2 linked regions of the Oligoflexus sp. genome follow. The protein of the gene in region 1 binds, or shares a complex with, the protein of each later gene. Links are inferred from orthologs where the notes say so. Each region holds a gene or a part of one and is shown in the gene's direction. Other genes may lie near its edges.

What was found.
Region 2: the proteins of tsaD (region 1) and tsaE are in contact, whole or in part, in a crystal structure (PDB 6N9A), measured with the Thermotoga maritima proteins. The link is inferred for Oligoflexus sp. from one-to-one orthologs. Residues at the interface, in WP_004082750.1 of Thermotoga maritima: Cys10, Asp11, Arg49, His50, Leu82, Gly84, Gly135, Gly136, Glu154, Thr155, Leu156, Asp157, Asp158, Ser159, Glu162, Asp165, Lys166, Arg169, Leu170, Tyr175, Lys213, Thr214, Leu217, Tyr218, Gln221, Arg222, Asn324; in WP_004082108.1 of Thermotoga maritima: Leu37, Gly38, Lys46, Lys57, Val59, Lys60, Ser61, Thr63, Phe64, Thr65, Leu66, Met67, Val69, Pro71, Tyr82, Arg83, Leu84, Asp86, Asp88, Phe89, Asp93, Ile128, Asp130, Glu131, Arg134.

The regions. Positions count from the first base shown.
Region 1 is NZ_DASTAT010000066.1:39,694-42,795, forward strand. The notes cover bases 69-2,850. They hold tsaD (tRNA (adenosine(37)-N6)-threonylcarbamoyltransferase complex transferase subunit TsaD), read left to right. Parts: upstream 69-839; coding sequence 840-1,862; downstream 1,863-2,850. Other genes in these bases: VFO10_RS14275 (tetratricopeptide repeat protein), read left to right, coding at 69-827; rsmA (16S rRNA (adenine(1518)-N(6)/adenine(1519)-N(6))-dimethyltransferase RsmA), read left to right, coding at 1,895-2,707; VFO10_RS14290 (3-deoxy-7-phosphoheptulonate synthase), read right to left, coding at 2,739-2,850. Outside these bases: more of VFO10_RS14275, read left to right, coding at 1-68; more of VFO10_RS14290, read right to left, coding at 2,851-3,102.
Region 2 is NZ_DASTAT010000034.1:29,088-32,137, forward strand. Bases 131-2,860 are described here. They hold tsaE (tRNA (adenosine(37)-N6)-threonylcarbamoyltransferase complex ATPase subunit type 1 TsaE), read left to right. Parts: upstream 131-1,135; coding sequence 1,136-1,585; downstream 1,586-2,860. Other genes in these bases: glmM (phosphoglucosamine mutase), read left to right, coding at 131-358; VFO10_RS07215 (pyridoxine 5'-phosphate synthase), read left to right, coding at 371-1,126; VFO10_RS07225 (aldehyde dehydrogenase family protein), read left to right, coding at 1,596-2,860. Also shown: more of glmM, read left to right, coding at 1-130; more of VFO10_RS07225, read left to right, coding at 2,861-3,050. UniProt on the Escherichia coli protein: Required for the formation of a threonylcarbamoyl group on adenosine at position 37 (t(6)A37) in tRNAs that read codons beginning with adenine.

The DNA.
Region 1 (3,102 bases):
TCACCTGCGGCGTCCTCGCATCCCTCGCCGCCTGTGTAACTCCGGCCGAGGAGCAGCAGCTTCGTGATGATATCTTTGGTCTTCAAACCCGCGTTCTTCAGATGGAAAACCAGCTGAGCGCGCAGGGGAAAGAGATCAACACCGCGACCAGCCGGCAGGAGGCCTCGGTCAGTACAAGGCTCGATAAGATCTCGATCGAGCTGCAGCGAATGAAGGGTGATATCGACGCACTACGCATTGGAGTGACGACAGGTCAGCTCCCAGGAACCGATCCCGACCAGGAAGGTTCGGTGGCCAAGACTCTGACTCAACTCAACGAACGCATGACGCTGGTCGAAGAAAACCAGAACAAGATCCTCGGCGTCATCGATAAGTCGGTGGAGTCGAGCAAGAAGTCGGATAAGAAAGACGAGAAGGCGAAGGACAAAGAGAAGGCCGCGAAAGCCACAGAAAAAAAAAGCGCTTCGCTGAAAAATCTTGATGATCTGCGCACCGCCTTCGATAAGAAGAAATTCAAGGCGATCGCTGAAGAGGGCGAGAAAGTCCTCGGCAGCCTGAAGGCCAAGAAAGATAAGCAGGAAGCCACCTACATCATCGCCGAGAGCCTTTATAAGTCCGGCAATATCCGTGAAGCCGCTTTGAAATATAACGACTATATTGAAAGCAAGCCCAAGGAAAACATGTCCGTGGCGCTGCTCCGCATGGGCGACTGCTTCCAGCAGCTCGGCGATGCGGAAACCGCGAAGATCTATTATCAGGAACTGATTCAAAAATACGGCAGCTCGGCTGAAGCGAAACAAGCCAAGAATAAGCTGGCCAAACTCTGAACTGGAAGTGAAATGACCCTGATCCTTGGTATCGAATCCAGCTGCGATGAAACAGCCGCCTCGGTGGTCCGTGACGGACGGCAGGCGCTTTCATCCGTTATCAAATCGCAGATCGACGTGCATCGCGCCTTCGGTGGTGTGGTGCCCGAGATCGCGGCCCGTGAGCATCTGAAGCTGATCGATGCCATCGTCGAGCAGGCTCTGCGGGAAGCTGACTGCACTCTGGATCAGCTGGATGCGATCGCCGTGACCCAAGGTCCCGGACTGATCGGAGCGCTTCTGGTCGGCATCGCGTATGCCAAAGGCCTTGCCTTTGCCAGCGGCAAACCCTTGATCCCCGTGAATCACGTCGAAGCCCACGTGCAGGGCGCGGTCCTGGGACTGGACGTCCCCGAGTCCGAACTTTACCCCTGCCTCGCCCTTGTCGTATCCGGCGGTCATACGAATATTTACTATATGCCCGAGCCTACGGTTTATGAGCTTTTAGCCTATAGCATCGATGATGCCTGTGGGGAGTCCTTTGACAAGGTGGCCAAACTCTTTGGACTGGGATACCCTGGTGGGCCCGTGATCGAGGAACTGGCACAAAAGGGTCATGCCGAGCATTATCCGATGCCGCGCATGATGGAGCAGAAGAACAAACTCCTCTTTAGTTATTCAGGTCTGAAAACCTATATGGTAAACTTGCGTGGAAGGCATGCCGCAGATATGAGCGAAGAAAAACTTCGCGACTTCTGCGCCTCCTTTCAGGAAGAAGCCCTTGGCCAACTTGTTCGCAAGCTCGACGGTGCCAGTCAGCAGCGTCCAGCCGCCCGCAGTATTCTGATCGCTGGGGGCGTCGCGGCCAATCAAAGGTTCCGGGCTTTGGCCCAGGCGAAATTAAAAATTCCCGTATATTTTCCCCAACTGCGCTTTTGCTCCGACAACGCCGCGATGATTGCAGCTCTGGGTTATCAGCACTACGTGAAGGCGAACGATACGTCCGTCTTTAAACAACTGGGCTGGGATGCCTTTTCCCGTTATCAGTTTAGCTGAAACGACCAACATTCATCAGCAGGAGCTGCTCCATGTCTATGGGTGAAGACCGTATTAAACAGAAGAAATCACTGAGCCAGGTCTTTTTGAAAACCGATTGGCCCGTGCGCAAAGTCGTCGAACGCCTTCAGTCCCTGCATATCACCCGCGTGCTGGAAATCGGCCCTGGTGGTGGTGTTCTGACCCGGGCTCTGATCGAGCAGCCCTGGAAGGTCACAGCGGTCGAGAAGGACCATCGCTTTGCCGACCGCCTCGAAGAGTACTATGCCGCACGCAAGGGCGAGCTGCCTGGCAGCCTGCGCATCGTGAACGAGGACGTCCTGAAATTCGATCTTGAGGAATGGCTCGATGAATCGAATGAACCAACGGCCATCGTCGGCAACATTCCCTATGCGATCTCCACGCCGATCGTCATGTGGGTGCTTCCCTCTATGCATCGCGTGAAGGGCGTCGAGCTTCTTGTGCAGCTGGAATTCGCCGCCCGCCTTGCCGGTGTCGCGGGCACCAAGGATTACGGCAGCCTTTCCGTTTACACGCAGCTCCGCACCCAGGTGCAGATTGAGTGCAAGGTCGAACGCACCTGCTTCACGCCGGTGCCGGCTGTCGACAGCGCCCTCGTTTTCATGAAGATGCGCGCGCATACGATGCCGGATGATTTCTTACGCAAGGTGGAAACGGTCGCTCGCGTGTCCTTCACGCAGCGCCGCAAAAAACTGCGGAATGCCATCAGGCAATTTTTAACGGAAGAAAGACTGCAGGGCTGTCCGATCGATCTGAATCGCCGACCGGATACCCTGACGCCGGAAGAGTATGTGGAACTGACGAAGTTCATTTATTCGCTATGATGGGACTCGCTCCGAGGCCGTGCGGATCGGTTCATGATCCCAGCTGTTCGTAAGCGGTACGGATCAACTCCTCGGTACTCTCCCAGGCAATGCAGCCGTCGGTAATGCTCTGGCCATAAACCAAAGGTTTTTGCGCCAGATCCTGCTTGCCCTCGCGCAGATGACTCTCCAGCATCATTCCAAGAATACGGCGGTTGCCATTTTTGAACTGGCGGAAGACTTCGCGGAAGACTTCGGGCTGCCGTTTATAATCCTTGCTGCTGTTGCCATGACTGCAGTCCACCAAAAGAAGCCGCTGGCTTTCAGCCGCTTTGATGCGAACAAGGCAGTCTTCGATATGGGCTTCGCTATAGTTGGGCCCCTGATTCCCGCCGCGCAGAATGATATGCGCATCC
Region 2 (3,050 bases), on another replicon or contig:
TCACCTTGTTTTCATGGACCTCAATACCACCGGGGACGGAATTCTGGCTGCGCTTAACCTCCTGGAAGTCATGCTGGAAAACGGCAAACCCCTGGCTGAGCTGAAACGCTGTATGGAGGTCCTGCCTCAGGTCTTGCGGAACGTCCGCGTTCAGCATAAGACTCCCTTTGAACAGCTGCCGGATGTCCATAAGCTGATCCAGGCGGCCGAGGAAAAACTCGGGCAAAGAGGACGCGTCCTGGTTCGCTATTCGGGTACAGAGAATCTGGCCCGGGTGATGCTGGAGGGCGAAGACCAGCACCGGCTGGAAACCATGGCCGCCGATATCGCGCGCGCTCTGGAAACAGCCCAGAAATAAAGGCTTGGGGAAATGATACGACTGGGTGTGAATATTGATCATGTGGCCACGCTGCGCAACGCACGCGGTGAAAGCTATCCGAGTCCGGTGCAGGCTGCGGCCTTTGCTGAACTCGGTGGTGCCGATAACATCACCTGCCATCTGCGCGAAGATCGGCGTCATATCCGTGATGCGGATGTGGAGCTTCTGAAACGCACGATCCAGGTGCCGCTCAATTTTGAAATTGCGGCCACGGATGAAATGGTGCGCATCGCCTCGTCCACGAAGCCGCATGCCGTGACGCTCGTTCCCGAAAAGCGCCAGGAGCTGACCACGGAGGGTGGCCTTGACCTGAGTCAGTCCTCGAAAAAACTCGGCGATCAGATTCACGCTCTGCGTGACCTCGGTATCGTCGTGTCCCTTTTTGTGGAACCCGACGTCAAGGACATGATCGCCGCGAAAAAACTCGGGGCCCAGGCCATCGAAATTCACAGCGGACATTACTGCCGCGCGATGCAGGACGCCCGCACCACAGCCGAACAGCTTGCTCTTCTCAAGCCTTTGCAGGAAGCCGCGCGCGTGGCTCATGACCAGGGTCTTCAGGTTCATGTCGGTCACGGTTTGAACTATAGCCAGGCGCATTGGATGCAGCTCGTGCCGCATCTGGAAGAAGCCAATATCGGTCACGCGATCGTGGCCCGTGCGATTTATGTGGGTCTGACCCAGGCCGTTCGGGAAATGAAAGCCTTGCTCAACGATCCTCAATTCCGTCCCAGCGTGGGCGGCTAAGGCAGGACCATGGCAGAGGAACTTTTTCGTCAGAGCCATGCGGAAGGTGATACGGCGCTTTTAAAGGCCGTGCAGGCCGAGCTTCAGCAGTATCCCTATTTCGTGCTCTGGCTGCAGGGCGAGATGGGTGCGGGCAAAACCAGTTTTGTACGCGCCTATCTTTACGAGCAGGGCCTTGCGGAAAACACGCCGGTCGTCTCGCCCACCTACACCATCATGAATGAATATCAGATCGGTCACGACTGGTACGCGCACCTCGACCTTTATCGTGCGGATGAGAATTTTTCGCTGCAGGAACTCGGGGTCCATGATGCGCGGCCCTATCGCGGGCTTTTCGTCGAATGGCCCGAACAGGGCGGTCCTGGGGAAATCCTTCCTCCTTCTCACGTCTTGAAGATCGAGGCGGACGGCTGGGATCGCCGCATTTATACATTGATTCGAATCCAAAATAAAAAATAAGAGGGCAAGCATGAGTCTCGATTTGCAATTTCTGAAAGACCTCGGCATCAGCAAGGAAAACGCTGCGGCCAGCACCGGCGTGGAATGGTTCGGTTCCAAGCAAAAAGGCAAGTTCGATTCCTATTCACCCGTCGATGGCCAGCTCATCGGCAGCGTGTATAAAGCCGATCGCCAGGACTATGAAAGAGTCATCAAGACCGCGGAAGCCGCAGCCTTGAAGTGGCGGCAAATTCCAGCGCCACAGCGCGGGGAAATCGTTCGGCAGATGGGCGAGAAACTTCGCCAGTTCAAAGCCCCGCTCGGCAGGCTCGTCGCCTATGAGATGGGGAAATCCCTTCAGGAAGGCTTGGGTGAAGTTCAGGAGATGATCGATATCTGCGATTTCTCCGTTGGTCTCTCACGGCAATTGCACGGCCTCACGATGCATTCGGAGCGCCCCAATCACCGCATGTATGAGCAGTGGCATCCCGTCGGACTCGTCGGAATTATTTCCGCTTTCAACTTCCCGGTCGCGGTCTGGTCCTGGAACTCCATGATAGCAGCGGTTTGCGGTGATGTTTCCATTTGGAAGCCTTCGGAGAAAACGCCACTTTCGGCTATTGCGTGTTTTAACATCCTGCGCGATGTTCTGGTGGCAAATAAAGTGCCGGAAGGCGTGATGAGTCTGATCGTAGGTGACGTCGCTGAAATTGGCGAACCGATGACTGCGGACACCCGCATTCCTTTGATCTCGGCGACCGGCTCGACCCGCATGGGCAAGCGCGTGGGAGCCGTGGTCGGCGCGCGTCTCGGTCGCAGCATTCTGGAGTTGGGCGGGAACAATGCCATCATCCTGACCCCGGATGCTGATTTGAAACTCGCAGCGCCTGCGGTTGTGTTCGGTGCGGTGGGAACCTGCGGCCAGCGCTGCACGACGACCCGTCGCCTTGTGATTCATGAGTCGATCTATGAGCAGGTGAAAACCATGTTGCTCAAGGCTTATAGCGGTCTTCGCATCGGCTCGCCCCTGGACGAGAAGAATCACGTCGGTCCTTTGATCGATAAGCAGGCTGTGGAGATGATGCAGTCCGCATTGAATCAGGCGAAGAAGGAAGGCGGCACTCTGATTTACGGCGGCGAGGTTCTGAGCGGCGGTGAATACGATTCAGGCTGCTATGTGAAGCCGGCGATCGTCGAGGCGAAGCCGGAAATGCATATGGTGCAGGAAGAGACCTTCGCTCCCATCCTTTATCTGCTAAAATACAGTGGAGATGTGGAGAATGCGATCGCCATCCAGAACAATGTGAAGCAGGGCCTCAGCTCTTCGATCTTCACCTTGAATCTGCGGGAAGCCGAAACCTTCCTTTCCGCCCACGGTTCGGATTGCGGTATCGCCAACGTCAACATCGGCACGTCCGGTGCGGAAATCGGCGGCGCCTTCGGTGGTGAAAAGGAAACCGGGGGAGGTCGTGAATCAGGCTCCGAT